DNA from 4 places in the Ectopseudomonas khazarica genome. Region 1 is predicted to be linked to each of the others. Evidence: riboswitches for the same ligand, from Rfam matches in the RefSeq annotation. Region 1 holds a riboswitch; each other region holds the start of a gene.
The links. A riboswitch is a leader RNA that binds a small molecule or an ion and turns the genes downstream of it on or off. The one in region 1 is predicted to bind cobalamin.
Positions count from the first base shown of each region.

Region 2: it holds a riboswitch for cobalamin, as region 1 does, so the genes downstream of both, JLK41_RS21325 (TonB-dependent receptor domain-containing protein) here and cobW (cobalamin biosynthesis protein CobW) in region 1, are expected to answer to the same signal.
Region 3: it holds a riboswitch for cobalamin, as region 1 does, so the genes downstream of both, cobO (cob(I)yrinic acid a,c-diamide adenosyltransferase) here and cobW (cobalamin biosynthesis protein CobW) in region 1, are expected to answer to the same signal.
Region 4: it holds a riboswitch for cobalamin, as region 1 does, so the genes downstream of both, JLK41_RS20885 (energy-coupling factor ABC transporter permease) here and cobW (cobalamin biosynthesis protein CobW) in region 1, are expected to answer to the same signal.

Region 1 is NZ_CP068551.1:5,356,330-5,360,535, forward strand. It holds gene cobN (cobaltochelatase subunit CobN) at 1-371, opposite strand, end outside; gene cobW (cobalamin biosynthesis protein CobW) at 448-1,497, opposite strand; cobalamin riboswitch at 1,593-1,788, opposite strand; gene JLK41_RS25175 (cobalamin biosynthesis protein) at 1,875-2,315, shown strand; gene cobM (precorrin-4 C(11)-methyltransferase) at 2,312-3,067, shown strand; gene JLK41_RS25185 (hypothetical protein) at 3,297-3,527, opposite strand; gene JLK41_RS25190 (ParD-like family protein) at 3,680-3,892, shown strand; gene map (type I methionyl aminopeptidase) at 3,889-4,206, shown strand, end outside.
Region 2 is NZ_CP068551.1:4,529,515-4,533,720, forward strand. It holds gene dxs (1-deoxy-D-xylulose-5-phosphate synthase) at 1-1,336, shown strand, start outside; cobalamin riboswitch at 1,459-1,661, shown strand; gene JLK41_RS21325 (TonB-dependent receptor domain-containing protein) at 1,746-3,611, shown strand; gene JLK41_RS21330 (cobalamin-binding protein) at 3,816-4,206, opposite strand, start outside.
Region 3 is NZ_CP068551.1:1,994,711-1,998,916, forward strand. It holds gene JLK41_RS09460 (C40 family peptidase) at 1-596, shown strand, start outside; gene JLK41_RS09465 (C40 family peptidase) at 679-1,203, shown strand; gene JLK41_RS09470 (hypothetical protein) at 1,213-1,533, shown strand; cobalamin riboswitch at 1,573-1,782, shown strand; gene cobO (cob(I)yrinic acid a,c-diamide adenosyltransferase) at 1,963-2,574, shown strand; gene JLK41_RS09480 (cobyrinic acid a,c-diamide synthase CobB) at 2,574-3,866, shown strand; gene bluB (5,6-dimethylbenzimidazole synthase) at 3,863-4,206, shown strand, end outside.
Region 4 is NZ_CP068551.1:4,434,190-4,438,395, forward strand. It holds gene amn (AMP nucleosidase) at 1-1,065, opposite strand, end outside; gene JLK41_RS25410 (hypothetical protein) at 1,193-1,447, shown strand; gene JLK41_RS20880 (hypothetical protein) at 1,444-1,920, shown strand; gene JLK41_RS20885 (energy-coupling factor ABC transporter permease) at 1,930-2,610, opposite strand; cobalamin riboswitch at 2,664-2,867, opposite strand; gene JLK41_RS20890 (acyl-CoA dehydrogenase family protein) at 2,916-4,206, opposite strand, start outside.

The sequences.
Region 1 (4,206 bases):
ATCAGCTGCGGATCGGGCTGATCGTCGCCCGGCACCATGATCACCTGCGCACCGAGCCCGGCCAGTTCGACCAGGCGTTCGATCCCGTAGCGCCAGTAGCTCACCCCGCCATGCACGGAAATCAGGATGACCTTCGCATGCTGCAGCACCTGCTCGACGTAGAAGTCCACCGATGCGTGGTTGCTCAACTGCGCCGGGCTGGCCAGGCGCAGGCTGGGGTAATCGTCCGGCAACTGCCGGGCGGCCTCGGCGAGCAGAGACAGGTGCGAGTCGCCGGTGCAGAGAATCACCAGCTCGGCCGGCGTCTGGCCAAGGTCGGCAATGCTGTCGGCCGGCAGCTGGGCGCCGGGCTGGGTGCGTAATAAATGCATGGTCGATCCGTGGGAGGGGTTTTCAGCCGCGACGATCAGCGAGCCAGGTCGTGGCTGAAGCCCCTCCCATGCTCACTCAGGCCAGCGCCGCTTGCAGCTCGGCCTGAATGGCCGCACGGTCGAGCTGCTGGCCGATCACCACCAGACGGCTGATGCGCGGCTCGTCGGCTTGCCAGGCACGGTCGAAGTGACGGTCGAAGCGCTGACCCACGCCCTGTACCAGCAGACGCATCGGTTTGCCGGGGATGGCGGCGAAGCCTTTCACCCGCAGGATGCCGTGCTTGACCACCGCCGCCTTCAGCGCAGCCAGCAGGCGCGACTCCTCGGCTTCCGGTAGTTCCACGTGGAACGAGTCGAATTCTTCATGATCGTGATCCTCGTCTTCATCGTCATGATGGGTGCGACGATTCTCGATATGCAGCTCGGTTTCGCTGTTCAGTCCCAGCAGCACATCCATCGGCAGATCGCCGCCATGCGCTTCGATCACCTTCACCGCCGGCGGCAGCTCCTCGGCGACTTCCGCGCGTACCGCCGCCAGCGCTTCGGCATCGAGCAGATCGGCCTTGTTGAGGATCACCAGGTCGGCACTGGCCAGCTGATCGGCGAACAGCTCATGCAGCGGCGACTCATGGTCGAGGTTGGGATCCAGCTTGCGCTGCGCGTCGACCTGCTCGGGGAAGGCGGCGAAGGTGCCTACGCTCACCGCCGGGCTGTCGACCACGGTGATCACCGCGTCGACGGTGCAGGCGTTGCGGATTTCCGGCCAGTTGAAGGCCTGTACCAGCGGTTTGGGCAGGGCCAGGCCACTGGTCTCGATGAGGATATGGTCGAGGTCGCCACGGCGCGCCACCAGCTCGCGCATCACCGGGAAGAACTCTTCCTGCACGGTGCAGCACAGGCAGCCGTTGGCCAGCTCGAACACGCGGCCGCTGGCCTCTTCCTCGCTGCAGCCGATGGAGCACTGCTTGAGGATCTCGCCGTCGATCCCCAGCTCGCCGAACTCATTGACGATCACCGCGATGCGACGGCCGCCGGCATTGGCCAGCAGGTGGCGCAGCAGGGTGGTTTTACCGGCACCGAGAAAACCGGTGACGATGGTGACAGGCAGTTTGGCGAGGGTTTGCATGAAAGGCCCCGTGGCGACGATGAATTCGGCGGACGGGTACGGGCAGACAGGCACGCGCGAGCATGCAGGCCGCATCGGATCACCCCGTCCGAACAGTTGGCTGACGAAACGAGGCAGGTCTCCTGGCTCACGGTCTGCACAGGGTGCGCCCTTCACCTTCCCGCCCTGGGCAGTGGTGTATCGAAGGGTTTGAGACCGTTCACAGTTGCGGGGGCAGCCAGGGCATCGACCCTGTTCCCTCTTAGCTTCACGACAACCGCGCCGTGAAGAACCTCGAATGCGCGAAGGCTACGCAGGCCACGGCGGCCGGTCAATCACGGTTGACCGCCGGCAGGTGCCATGATGAGCTACGCCCCCGTCCAAGCCGAATGCCGCTCATGCTGCCGACCCCCTCCGCACGCCATCCAGCCTCGCCGATGCAGGTCGTTGCCGGGCTGGGCTGCAGAAGTGGCTGCGCCATGCAGGAGCTGCTCGACCTGCTCGTCGACAGCCTGGCGCAGCATGAGCTGACGCTGGGCAACCTGGCAGGACTGGCCAGCAGCGCCCACAAGCGCAACGAGGCGGGCCTGCAGCAACTGGCCGAGCATCTGCAGCTGGAGTTGCACCTGTTCACGGCCGCAGAGCTCTCGCCCTACCAGCCACCAGCACCCGGCAACCCCCGTGTCCAAGCAGCCACTGGCGCTGCTGCCGTGGCCGAGCCCTGTGCGCTCGCGCTGGCCAGACGCATGGGCAAGAGCACGGCGCACCTGCTTGGCGAAAAACGCAAAACCGCCAGGGCAACCTGCGCCCTGGCAGCATTCACGAGAGAGTCCGCATGACCGTCTATTTCATCGGGGCCGGCCCCGGCGACCCCGAGCTCATCACCGTCAAGGGCCAACGGCTTATCCACAGCTGCCCGGTGATCCTCTACGCCGGCTCGCTGGTGCCCGAAGCCGTGCTGCAGGGCCATCGCGCCGAGCAGGTGGTCAACACCGCCGAGCTGCATCTCGGGGAAATCGTCGAGCTGCTACGCCTGGCCCATGAACGCGGCCAGGACGTGGCTCGCGTGCATTCCGGCGACCCTTCGCTGTACGGCGCCATCGGCGAACAGATCCGCGAATTACGCCGCCTGGGCATTCCCTTCGAGATCGTTCCCGGCGTCACCGCCGCCGCCGCCTGCGCGGCGTTGCTGGAAAGCGAGCTGACCCTGCCGGGCATCGCCCAGACGGTGATCCTCACCCGCTACGGCACCACCTCGCCGATGCCCGAAGGTGAACAGTTGCACGATCTCGCCCGGCATCGGGCGACCCTGGCCATCCACCTCGGCGTGCGCCAGCTACCCGCCATCGTCGGCGAACTGCTGCCGCACTATGGCGCCGACTGCCCCGTCGCGGTTATCCACAGAGCGACCTGGCCGGACCAGGACTGGGTGCAAGGAACGCTCAGCGACATAGAGGAGAAGGTCGCAGCCAAGGACTTCCGCCGCACGGCGCTGATCCTCGTCGGCCGCGTGCTCGACCCGGGCGCCTTCGCCGAGTCGGCGCTGTATGACGCCGCGCACCGTCATCTCTATCGCCCGAGCAGCGACTGAGCCGAGCTGCGCTGGCGATAAACTGCACAAAGCGCTGAGAGTACCGTAAACAGAGGCCTGCAGAACCTTATCAACAGGTTAGAAAAGAACTTATCCCAACTCTTTGTGGATAGCCCTGAAACAAGGCTCAGTTTTTGTACAACTGCCTGAAACGCCCTGAGCACAAGGACTTCAGCCAGGTATCACGAGGATATCCACAGGATGATCCACGCCAACTGTTAGCAACCGCTCAAAGCTGTACTTCCAACCGCTTGATACCCACCGCCCGCAACTCGACCACCAGCTCGTCGAGGCTGGCAAAGCTCTCGACCTGTTCGGCCGCATCCACCAGGAAGAAGCTGCGCCCGGCGTCTTTCTTGAAGAAGACGATCCACTCGGCGGTATTGGCCGGGTTCGCCATGATCTGGGTGTCGAACATGACCCCTTCAGCCGTTCTGCGTTTTACATCCGCACGTTTCATCGTTTCTCCCGTTTCAACCTGACTGCAATGTCCTGCCATCGCACCTGCCATGCGAACAGCCCCCACAGTTTAAAGGATGGCGCCCCCTGTTGAAGAAACTGACGAAACGTGGCTATATGATTTATATACGAATCATATAGCCAGGAGGTTCCATGGGTATCGTCAACATCGATGACGAACTGCACGACCAGATTCGCCGGGCGAGCAGCGTGTCGCATCGCTCCATCAATGCTCAGGCCGGGTTCTGGATTCGCATCGGCATGCTCTGCGAAATGAACCCGACGCTGAGTTTCAACGACGTGATGGCGGCCGAGATGCGCGCAGCCGGCATTACCGTGCAGCCGAGCCTGGCAGCGACCTCATGACCAAGACCGCGCAGGAGATAGCGCTGATGGCCGAGTCCGGCAGGTTGCTGGCGTCGGTGTTCGGCTATCTCGATCGTCTGGATCTGCTCGGCCTGTCGACGCTGCAGGTCAACGACCTTGTGGAAAAGTACATCGTCGACACGCTCGAGGCGCGCCCGGCGAGCAAGGGCCAGTATGGATTCGCCTATGCCATGAACACCTCGCGCAACGAGGTGGTGTGCCATGGCGTGCCCAGCGCCAGCGACATACTGCGCGATGGCGATCTGGTGAACTTCGATATCACCCTGGAGAAGAACGGCTACATCGCCGATTCC
Region 2 (4,206 bases), 830 kb from region 1:
CATGTCGATCTCCAAGAACGTCGGCGGCCTGTCCAACTACCTGGCCAAGATCATCTCCAGCCGCACCTACGCCAGCATGCGCGAAGGCAGCAAGAAGATGCTCTCGCGCCTGCCCGGTGCCTGGGAAATCGCGCGCAAGGTCGAGGAGCACGCCAAGGGCATGCTGGTGCCCGGCACCCTGTTCGAGGAGCTGGGCTGGAACTACGTCGGCCCCATCGACGGCCACGACCTGCCGACCCTGCTGGCCACCCTGCGCAACATGCGCGACCTGGACGGCCCGCAGTTCCTCCACGTGGTGACCAAGAAGGGCAAGGGCTTCGCGCCGGCCGAGGCCGACCCGATCGGCTATCACGCCATCACCAAGCTGGAGCCGGTGACGCCGCCGGCCGCAGCACTCTCCAGCCCGAAGCGGCCGAGCGGCCCGAAGTACTCCAACGTGTTCGGCCAGTGGCTGTGCGACATGGCCGAGGCCGATGAGCGCCTGGTCGGCATTACCCCGGCGATGAAGGAAGGCTCCGACCTGGTGGCCTTCAGCGAGCGTTTCCCCGAGCGCTACTTCGATGTCGCCATCGCCGAACAGCATGCCGTGACCCTGGCGGCCGGCATGGCCTGCGAGGGCGCCAAGCCGGTGGTGGCGATCTACTCCACCTTCCTCCAGCGCGCCTATGACCAGCTGATCCATGACGTGGCCGTGCAACACCTCGACGTGCTGTTCGCCATCGACCGCGCCGGCCTGGTCGGCGAAGACGGCCCGACCCATGCCGGTAGCTTCGACCTGTCGTACCTGCGCTGCATCCCCGGCATGCTGGTGATGACGCCGAGCGACGAGAACGAGATGCGCCGCATGCTCACCACCGGCCACCTGTTCGACGGCCCGGCAGCCGTGCGCTACCCGCGTGGCACCGGCCCCAACGCCCCGCTCGATGCGGGCCTCGAACCGCTGGAAATCGGCAAGGCCGTGGTCCGTCGCCAGGGCAAGCGCGTCGCCCTGCTGGCCTTCGGCGTGCAACTGGCCGAAGCCCTGCGGGTTGGCGAGACGCTGGACGCCAGCGTGGTCGACATGCGCTTCGTCAAACCGCTGGACGAAGCCCTGCTGCGTGAGCTGGCCGACAGCCATGAGCTGCTGGTGACCCTCGAGGAAAACGCCGTGATGGGCGGTGCCGGCAGCGCGGTCAGCGAATTCTTCGCCGCCGAGAACCGCCAGGTGTCGATGCTGCACCTCGGCCTGCCGGACTACTACGTCGAGCATGCCAAGCCCAGCCAGATGCTCGCCGAGTGCGGCCTGGACGATGCCGGCATCGAACGCGCGGTGCGCGAACGCCTGAACCTGCTCTGAGCATGAGCCCCGCTCATCGCCGCATGAGCCGGGCTTGCTTGTCATGCCGCTGCGCGCGCACTAAGGTGCGCGCACTTCATGTTCCGCCAGGGTGCGCTGCGCAAGCGGCGTCAGCAAGCCGTTGAAAAAACGCCAACGCAGGTAGTTTTCAACGGTCTGCTGAACGGGAAGTCGGTGCGCTCTCCATGAGCAATCCCGACGCTGCCCCCGCAACGGTAATCGACTGCAAGCATCACGCTTGTCCCTATCCAACCGCCACTGGGAGCCCCCGGGAAGGCGGATAGGGGTCGAGAGCCCGGAGACCGGCCAAGGCGGATCGACTGGTGTTGCGGAGGGCAGCACGGTCAAGCGCCGCCCACGCGCTGGCTGCTGTCCTCCTCGAAAGTCTGCCGACCTTGAGGAAATCATCATGAGAGCGTCTCGCCTGGCCCTGGCCATTGCCGTCCTGCCTGGCCTGTCACTGGCCAGCGAACCCTACGTGGCCGAGCCCCTGGTCATCACCTCGGGCCGCATGCCCGAACCACAAGCCCAGGCCACGGCGGCCAGCACCGTGTTCGAGCGAGCGGATATCGAGCGTTTGCAGGTCAGCAGCGTTGCAGAGCTGCTGCAGCGCGTTCCCGGTCTTAGCGTCGTCCGCACTGGCGGTACTGGCAGCCAGACGGGCGTGTTTCTGCGCGGCACCAGCACGGCACAAACGCTGGTGCTGGTCGATGGCCAACGCATCGCCGCGGCATCCAGTGGTACCAGCAGCCTGGAATTTCTCGCCCCCGAGCAGATCGAGCGTATCGAGGTCGTGCGTGGCGCCCGTTCGGCACTCTACGGCTCCGATGCCATCGGTGGGGTGATACAGATTTTCACGCGCAAGGGCGATGACCAGGGGCTCGCCCCTTACGTGCGCCTGGCAGCCGGCAGCGACAGTACCTACCAGCGCAGCCTTGGTCTTTCCGGTGGCGATGAGCGCACCCGCTTTCACCTGGGCGCTGCACTGGACGAGACGGCCGGTATCGACGCGACCCGCGACGGTTTCGGCGCCAATGGCGACGACGATGCCTACCGCAACCGCTCACTGAGCCTGAGTCTGTCGCACCGCTTCGATGACAGCCTGCAGATCGGTTTCAACCTGCTCGACCAGCGTGGCCAGGTGGAGTACGACGATGTCTTCAGCGGCTCGCTGCCGACTACCGACTACCTGCTCAGCAGTGCTTCCGGCTTCATCGACGCACAGCTCAGCGATAGCTGGAGCAGTCGCCTGGAGCTGGGCCACAGCGAAGACAAACGCGATAGCGGCAATGATCAACCGGGTGGTTCAGTCAGCCAGTTCAACACATACCGTGACGCCGCCAACTGGCTGAACACGCTGACACTCACCGAGAACCATCAGTTGCTGCTGGGCTTGGACTGGTACGAGGATCGAGCCCAGGGCACCACGGACTTCGTCGAGGATTCGCGCTGGAACCGCGCAGCCTTCATCCAGCATCGTTATAGCGGGGAAAACTTTTCCACCGAGATCGGCTTGCGCCATGACGACAACCAGCAGTTCGGCGACGAAAACACCTGGAATGCGGCACTGACTCTGCCGCTGGGCAACGCCCACGATCTGATTCTGTCGTATAGCGAAGGCTTCCGCGCGCCAACCTTCAATGACCTGTATTACCCGGACTTCTGCTTCGGCAGCATGTGTTTCCCCAGCGCTAACCCCGAGCTCACCCCGGAACGCTCCAGGAGCTACGAACTGCAATGGCGCAGCCGGTACAGCGACACAGGCTCGCTGCAGGCCTCCGTTTACCGAACCGAGATCGAAGATGCCATCGTTCTGGACGAGAACTTCATTCCGCAGAACGTCCAGACTGCCCGGATCAATGGTTTCGAGGCCGCAGTGCAGCAGGAACTGTTCGGCTGGCAAGGCAACCTGGCCCTGGCCCTGATCGACCCGCGCGATCGCGACAGCGGTCATACCCTGCAACGTCGCGCCAAACGCACGCTGACGCTGGATATCGACCGCCGCTTCGGTGACGTGTCGATTGGCGCTGGCTGGCGTGCGCTCAGTGGTCGTTACGACGATGCCGAGAACCAGATCAGGATGAGCGGCTACGGCCTGCTCAGCCTGCGCGCAGCCTGGCAGGCCACCCAGGAACTGGGGCTGAGCCTGAAGCTGGATAACCTGCTGGACCGGGACTACGCAGAAGCCACGTACAGCACGCCCAACGGGCGCTTCGGCTACAACAGTGCCGGACGCACCGCACTGTTCGCCGTAACCTGGACGCCGCAGATCTGATGTCGATGCACTGCTCGCGTAGGGTGGGTTAGCGGCGCCGAACGCCTATCTGGCAAGCGCCGATGAACGGGAGCGCCGCGTAACCCACCAGCGATGGAACGCATGGCAGCGGTGGTGGGTTAGCGCCACATCGAGCGCAACCCACGCCAGCAACATCCACAGGCGGCCAAGCCTGCCTGCGAAAGCACTGCACGTCCCGTGGCACTAACGCGCCCCGGCCATCCGCTCGCACAACTGCTCGATCGCCCCGAGCATCTGCAGACTGGGCCGTTCCAGGCCCTTGTCCGGCACCGTCCATACCTGGCCCTGGCGCACGGCATGCAGCTGCGGCCAGGCCTGCCAGGCGCTCAGTTCGGCATTGCTGCCGCCCAGGATGATGTCCGGATCGCGCGCCAGCACGGCCTCCACGCTGACCTGTGGCGCAGGCTGCGGCAGCTCGGCGAAGAGGTTCCGTGCGCCGCACACCTGCAGCGCATCGCCGATCAACTGTTCGCCACCGATGGTGTACAGCGGCTGATGCCAGATCTGATAGAACACCGCCAGCGGTCGTTCGCGCCGATAGCGCTGACGCAGCGCCGCCAGCCGCTCGCGAAAC
Region 3 (4,206 bases), 2.0 Mb from region 1:
CTGTTGCACTCACCCTGTTTCTCGCCGCCTGCGCGGGCCATGCGCCGCAGCCGCAGAGCGGCGAAACCTCGGCCCGGCCCGCCGCCCCTGTACAGGCTCAGCAGAGCGAGCCGGCAGAGGATGACGTCGCCGCACTGGTCGACGACAAACCCTATGAAATGCCGCAGTTGGCCGACAGCCTGCTCGATCTCGGGCGTTCGCTGATCGGCACCCGCTATCGCTACGGCGGCACCTCGGTGCAGTCCGGTTTCGATTGCAGCGGCTTCGTCGGCTACCTGTTCCGCGAGGAAGTGGGTCTGGAGCTGCCGCGCTCCACCCGCGAGCTGATCAAGCTGGATGCGCCCAAGGTGGCGCGTGCCGACCTGGAGCCGGGTGACCTGATCCTGTTCAACAACCGGGGTCGTGGTCGCGTCAGCCATGCCGGCATCTACCTGGGCGATGACCAGTTCATCCACTCCAGCAGCAGCCGCAGCGGTGGCGTGCGCATCGACAGCCTGGACGACAGCTACTGGAAGCGCAGCTACATGGAGGCCAAGCGCGTGCTGGCGCTGGCTTCGACAGAAGACGAACAGGCCTCGGCCAAGGCCCATCCCTGAGGGGACGGCGTAACCGCAGGGTTGCGCCACCACGCCCGAGGCGGCAGAGTAGAGCCTGTCCAGGCTCAGGATCGCCTCGCTCATGCCCGTCACGACCCGTGTTGCCCTCGTTTCCCTCGCGCTGCTGCTGAGTGCCTGCAGCAGCCACGCTCCCGCTCCCCAGCCCGTCTACATACCGCCAAGCGCTTCCTCGGCCTATCAGGGCGGAACCGAGGATGTCCTGTTTCGTGCGCTCGGCCTGGTCGGTACGCCTTACCGTTATGGCGGCAACACACCCGAGGGCGGCTTCGATTGCAGTGGCCTGATCGGCTATGTCTACCGCGACGCCGCCGGTATCAGCCTGCCTCGCTCGACGCGTGAGCTCAGTGCCATGCGCACCCCGGATGTCCGTCGTGATGCCCTGCAAAGTGGCGACCTGGTGTTCTTCGCCACCAGCGGCGGGCGCAGCGTCAGTCACGCCGGCATCTATGTCGGCGAGGGTCGCTTCGTGCATGCGCCGTCCAGCGGCGGCACCGTGCGCCTGGACAGCCTCGACAACGTCTACTGGCAGCGTGTCTATCTCGATGCCAAGCGGGTCATCACGCCGGAGCTGGCGCACAACCCCTGACCCCTGCCGATGGCCGATCCCATTCGTCTGCCGCCGCAGCCTGAAGCGTGCGAGCTTTGCGCTCGCCCTGTGGCCTTGACGCGCCATCATCTGATTCCCCGGGCGCTGCATGACAAGGCCTACGTACAGAAACGCTATCCCCGGCATGAGCGCATCAGCGCCACGCTGTGGGTCTGTCGCGCCTGCCATAACCAGATTCACCGCCTGTTCAGCGAAAAGGAGCTGGCACTGACCTATAACACTCGGGAAGCGTTGCTGGGCGACGAGCGCTTGCGCACCTTCGTCGAGTGGTTGGCGCGCAAGCCGGCAGGCTTCACGCCCAGGCACTGAGCAGCTTCGGCGTTGACGCGCAGGGTGGCCAGCCTCTACTCTGCGCGCCTTGCTTCAGGTGCCCTGAATCGCCGCCAGCGGCGGTCGAGAGGGTGAAACAGGGAAGCCGGTTCCAATGCCGGCGCTGCCCCCGCAACGGTAGGTGAGTCGTACGCCGCCATAGGCCACTGTGCAGTGCACGGGAAGGCGCGGCGTTGAACCTTTGGTTCGCTCACGAGCCCGGAGACCGGCCTGTCGCAGTTTCACGGCATCGCGGAGGGCGTTGTCCGGCCAGCGCTCCGGTTGCACCGGGGCGTTCGTGTTTTCTGTCTTCCGCATGCCCGACCAGCCATTGGCGCCTGGATGGGACGTGCGCATCGTCGTCTCTTCTTCTGGTTGCCGTTCGCGCCGCGCACGACCTTGCCGGCGCGTGATGTACAGGAGCAGAGCATGAGCGAGTCCGTCGAACGTGATGAGCGCCACAAGGCGCGCATGCAGCGCAAGAAAGCCCTGATCGACGAGAAGATCGCCCAGGCCCAGGACGAGTACGGTCTGCTGCTGGTGCACAGCGGCAACGGCAAGGGCAAGAGCAGCAGCGCCTTCGGCATGGTCGCCCGGGCCCTCGGGCATGGCATCAGGGTCGGCGTGGTGCAGTTCATCAAGGGCGCAGCCAGCACCGGGGAGGAAACCTTCTTCCGCCGTTTCCCCGAGGAAGTCAGCTACCACGTGATGGGCGAGGGGTTCACCTGGGAGACCCAGGACCGTCAGCGTGACATCGCCAAGGCGCAGGACGCCTGGAACGTGGCGCGGCGCCTGCTCGCCGACGAGTCCGTCGGCCTGGTGGTGCTGGACGAGCTGAACATCGCCCTCAAGCACGGTTATCTCGACCTGCCCACGGTACTGGCCGATATCGAAGCCCGGCCACTGCTGCAGCATGTAGTGGTGACGGGGCGGGGCGCCTTGCCGGAGATGATCGAGGCCGCCGATACGGTCACCGAGATGAACCTGGTCAAGCATGCGTTCAAGGCCGGGGTGAAGGCGCAGAAGGGCATCGAATTCTGATGAGCGCACGTCAATGTCCGGCGCTGTTGATCGCCGCGCCGGCCTCCGGTCAGGGCAAGACCACCGTCACCGCTGCGCTGGCGCGCCTGCATACGCGCCAGGGGCGGCGGGTGCGGGTGTTCAAGTGCGGCCCGGACTTCCTCGACCCGATGATCCATGCCCGTGCCAGCGGCGCGCCGGTGTACCAGCTCGACCTGGCCATGGTCGGCGAGGCCGAGAGTCGCCGCCTGTTGTGGCAGGCCGCTGGCGAAGCCGACCTGATCCTGATCGAAGGGGTGATGGGCCTGTTCGACGGCAAGCCCTCGGCGGCCGACCTGGCGCGTCACTTCGGCGTAGCGGTGCTGGCGGTGATCGATGGCGCCGCCATGGCGCAGACCTTCGGCGCGCTGGCCCATGGCCTGGCCACCTTCCAACCGGACCTGCCGTTTGCCGGCGTGCTCGGCAACCGCGTCGCCAGCACGCGCCACGGCGAGATCCTGCGTGATGCCCTGCCGGAGACGATCCGCTGGTTCGGTGCCCTGCCACGCAGTGCGGCGGTGGAACTGCCCAGCCGCCACCTGGGGTTGGTGCAGGCGGCCGAACTGGCCGACCTCGATGCCCGGCTGGATGCCGCCGCTGATGCCCTGGCGGCCAGTGCCGACGTCGATCTGCCGCCATCAGTGAGCTTCGCCGCACCAGTGATCGATGAGCCAGGCTCCCTGCTTGCCGGCGTGCGCATCGGCGTAGCGCGGGACGCGGCATTCGCCTTCCTCTACCAGGCCAACCTCGACCTGTTGCAGGCCCTGGGCGCCGAGCTGCGCTACTTCTCGCCGCTCGCCGACAGCGCCTTGCCCGAGGTGGACAGCCTCTACCTGCCAGGTGGCTACCCCGAGCTGTACCTGGCCGAGCTGGAAGCCAACCAGGCCATGGCGGCGGCGATTCGTGCCCATCACCAGGCCGGCAAGCCGCTGCTCGCCGAATGCGGCGGCATGCTCTACCTGCTCGACGAGCTGCATGACAAGCAGGGCGCCAGTGGCCGCATGCTCGGCCTGCTTGCCGGCAGCGCGACCCTGCAGCCGCGCCTGACCGCGCTGGCGTTGCAGGAAGTCGAGCTGGCGGAAGGCCTGCTGCGTGGCCACACCTATCACCACTCACGACTGGACAGCCCGCTCACGCCGCACGCGCAGGCGCGCTGCCCGAACGGCAAGCCGGTGGCCGAGGCGGTCTATCGGCTCGGCCGGCTCACCGCCAGCTACATCCATTTCTACCTGCCATCCAATCCGGAGGCGGCCGCCGCGCTGTTGCGTCCATGAGCGATCACGCCTTCTCTGCGCTGGAGCGTGCGGCGGTGTACCGCGCCATTGGCGAGCGCCGTGACATGCGCCACTTCGCCGGTGGCCAGGTGCCGCCCGAGGTGCTGGCACGCCTGCTGGAGGCCGCGCACCACGCGCCCAGCGTCGGCCTGATGCAGCCCTGGCGCTTCCTGCGCATCAGCGATCCGCAGCTGCGCCAGCAGGCGCATGAGCTGGTGGAGGCGGAGCGGGTGCGTACCGCCGAAGCCCTGGGCGAGCGCTCGGACGCGTTCATGCGCCTGAAGGTCGAGGGCATTCGTGACTGTGCCGAGCTGCTCGCGGTGGCGCTGATGGACGGCCG
Region 4 (4,206 bases), 920 kb from region 1:
CTGCTGCACCTCGGCCAGCGCCGGCAGCGGGATATGCGGCGGCAGCACGCGATCGAGAATGCCGTCGCGGCGCATGTAGGCGTGCGCCAGCACGTAGTCGCCGATGGTCTGCGACTGACGCAGGCCGCCGCAGTGGCCGATCATCAGCCAGCAGTGCGGACGCAGCACGGCGAGGTGATCGGTGATGTTCTTGGCGTTGGACGGGCCGACGCCGATGTTGACCAGGGTCACGCCGTGGCCATCCTCGGCCTGCAGGTGATAGGCCGGCATCTGGTAGCGGTGCCAGACCACGTTCTCGATGATCGCCTGCATCTCGCCTTCGGTCATACCGCGACTGATCACCACGTTGCCCGGCAGCACCATGCGGCTGAAGCGCGAGTTGCCCACCAGCATGTCCAGGCCATGGCGGATGAACTGATCGACGTAGCGGTGATAGTTGGTCAGCAGAATCCACGGCTGCACATGGCGCCAGTCGCTGCCGGTGTAGTGCTGGATGCGCTTGAGGGAAAAGTCGGTGCGCGCCGCATCGAACAGCGCCAACGGCAGCGGGTCGATGTTTTCCCAGTCGTACAGGCCGTCGGCCGTGCCATCGGTGGCGGCGGACAGATCGGTGCTGGGGAACACCCGCGCCAGTTCGGCGGCGGTCACGCCACTGCCGGCCAGCTCATCGCCGCCCTCGACCACGTAGGGATAGGGGATGTTCTGCTGGCTGCGGCCGACTTCCACGCGCAGGGTGAAATCGTTCATCAGCGGGCGCAGCTGCTCCAGCAGGTATTTGCGGAACGCTGCCGGCTGGGTCACGGTGATGGCGTAGGTGCCCGGCACCTGCACCTTGGCGTAGGCGCGCACGGTGGTCGGCACCTCGCCCTGGCACAAATAGGTCAGGCGCAGCTCGGGGTAGCGGAACAGGCAGTGCTCGCTGGCGTCCGGACGGATGCGCTCCTTGAGATAACGCTTGAGCGCCTGGCTCAACGCACCAGTGGCCTCCTGGTGCAGGGCGGCGAGACGGTCCACCGCCTCCTCGGGGGTGTGAACAACGATGAAATCATCTGAGCAGGCTTTCACGATGCATCTTCCTGACTGAACGGACATCCCTATCTTGCCTGCATACGCCGACGAAAACATAGCGCGACGACGCTCGCGGCACGATGCCAGCAGCTAGGCTTGCAGCAATTGCCCAGAGGTCATCCCCATGCTTCGAGCACTCTGCCTGCTGCTGGCCGTCGCCGTGTGTCTCGGCGCCCGCGCCGGCGAACTCGATGGCCACTACCGGACGACGCTCGACGGTCAGCCCGCCGAGCTGATCCTGCAGCAGCAGGGTGATCAGGTGGAGGGGCAATATGTGGAGAACCGCAGCCTGCGCCTGACCCTCAGGGGCCGCTACGACGCCAGCTGCTGCGCGCCGAGATCAGCGATCCACGCTCCGGCCTGCTGCTGGCGAACATGAATGCCACCTACGCCAACGCGATGCTCAACGCCTCGATCGCCGCACGCGACCCGCGCAACGGGCAGGTGCTGGAGCGCCAGGCCCTGTTCCAGCGCGAAGCGGCGCAGGCCGAGCAGGCGCCTGTCGTCGCTGTCATTCACGACCCGGCACTGATCGGCACCTGGGTGCACGAGAAGATCGTCAACAGCGGCGGCGCCAGCTTCGCCTCGTTCAACAGCGTGATGACGCTGCAACTGAACCCGGACGGCAGCGTCACGCAATGGAGCCGCTCCGCCGCAGGTGGCGCCGAGTGGACCTACGACAGCCCGGGCGAGGTGCAGTACAGCGGTCACTGGCGCAGTCAGGACGGCCTGCTGATGGTGCGTCTGAGCGGCGCGCCCGACTATCGCCCGGCGGCCTACTACCGCTTCAGTGACCAGTACCTGGTCACCGAGAGCAATAGCGGCCAGATGATCTGGCAGCGCCGCCGCTGATCAGCGGAATCAGGCCGCCTGGTGCAGGCGCACGTTGAACAGTGGCCCCTGGCTGAAACGCGACAGCGTCTTGGCGGCTGCCAGCACGCCCAGGTCGATCAGCGGCTCGACCAGGATCACGCTCATGTAGGCCAGGCCGAAGCTGCCCACCGCCGCCAGGTTTTCGGCGGAGAAACCATGGCCATAGACGGCCCAGAATGCCACCCAGGCGACGATGCCACCCTGGTAGGCAGTCGACAGCGCCAGCGCCTGCTTGTAGGAGAGTTCCACGTATGCGGTGCCCGGCGCGACGATGCGCTTGGCCAGCAGGCTGATGCCCCACAGCGGTACCAGCAGCGTGGTGACGTTCATCCCGTACTGCGGCAGGTCGAAGGGCGCGAAAAACAGCCCTTGCAGCAGCAGGCCGGCGGCCAGGCCGATGCCGGCGGCGCCGGCGCCGAACAGCAGCAACAGGGTCGAGCCGAGGATCAGGTGCACCTCGGACACGCCCACGGCGTGGTGCGGGAAGACCTCGAAGAAGCAGAACACCAGCGCAGTGGTCAGCAGGCTGCGCAGTGCCAGTGCGGCGACGCCGCCGTTGTTGCGGATGCTGTCCAGGGCGAGCTTGGCGGTGAGGCCGAGAGCGCTGACGGCGGTTGCGTAGCTGAGCAGGATCTTGGCGCCTTCGACGACACCGGGTTCGATATGCATTGGGGTTCCTTGGCCGCGCCCACCGCGCGACGATTCGGATGGAAGAAAGGGCAATACGCCCGTGAGCGATGGCAGGTCTCCTGGCTCACGGCTTGCCACTTCACCCGCCTTCCCGACCATCGTCAGTGGCACAAGGGGTGTCGTTCGCCGCTTACAGTTGCGGGGGCAGCCAGGGCCTTGGCGAGAGTCGCCGCACCCTGTTCCCTTTTCATCCGCGTGACGCGTGCGCACGCAGAACCATCGGCCGCCAGATTACTCGCCTGTTGCGCCAAAAAACAGCGCATCAGGCGATCGATGCCTGAACCTCAGGCCAGGTGTGGCGTGCTGCGCGCCAGCAGTGCCTCGACATCGACGCCGCGCGGCAAGGTCCCGTAGACCCGCCCTCGCCCTTCCAGACGGCTGGCGATGAAGGCATCGCTCACCAGGCTGTTGCCCGCCTCGAGCAGCAACTTGGCCTGCAGTGCCACGGCCATGTCCTCGGTGAGCTGGCGTGCGCGGTACTGGATGTCGGCGGTGTCACGGAAGTCCGCCTGCAGGCGCTGGATATGCGCCTTGAGGCGCGCATCACCATGGCCATCACCCAGCTCGGCGAACAGCGCGTCGAGCACGCCGGGCTCCTTGGACAGCGCGCGCAGCACGTCCAGGCATTGCACGTTGCCCGAACCTTCCCAGATCGAGTTGACCGGCGCTTCGCGGTACAGGCGCGGCATGATGGTTTCCTCGACGTAGCCGGCACCGCCCATGCATTCGCTGGCCTCGTAGATCATTTCCGGGGCGCGCTTGCAGATCCAGTACTTGCCCACGGCGGTGACCAGGCGAGCGAACTTGTCCTCCTGCTCGTCATGCTGATGGTCGAGCGCCCGGCCCATGCGCATGCACAGCGCCAGCGCCGCCTCGCTTTCCAGTGCCAGGTCGGCCAGCACGTTCTGCATCAACGGCTGCTCGGCGAGCAGCTTGCCGCCGACCTGGCGATGCGCGCAGTGGTGCGCCGCATGGGTCAGGGCCTGGCGCATCAGGCTGCTGGAGCCGACCATGCAGTCGAAGCGGGTCATGGCCACCATCTCGATGATGGTCGGCACGCCGCGCCCCTCCTCACCCAGCATCCAGGCGAAGGCGCCACGGTATTCCACCTCGCTGGAGGCGTTGGCCCAGTTACCCAGCTTGTTCTTCAGGCGCTGGACGTAGAACGCGTTGCGCGAGCCATCCGGGCGATGGCGCGGCAGGAGGAAGCAGGACAGGCCACGGTCGGTGTAGGCCAGGGTCAGGAAGGCGTCGCACATCGGCGCCGAGCAGAACCACTTGTGGCCGACCAGCTCGTAGCCCTGCCCCGGCCCGCCGAGGCCGATGGGATAGGCGCGCGTGGTGTTGGCACGCACGTCGGTGCCGCCCTGCTTCTCGGTCATGGCCATGCCGATGGTGACGCCGCTCTTCTGCTCCATCGGCAGGTTGCGCGGGTCGTACTCGGTCGCGAGGATCTTCGGCAGCCACTGCTCGGCGACGTTGGCCTGCAGGCTGATGGCCGGCACGGCGGCGAAGGTCATGGTCAGCGGGCAACCGCTGGCGGCCTCGGCCTGGCTGTGCAGGTAGGTGAGACCG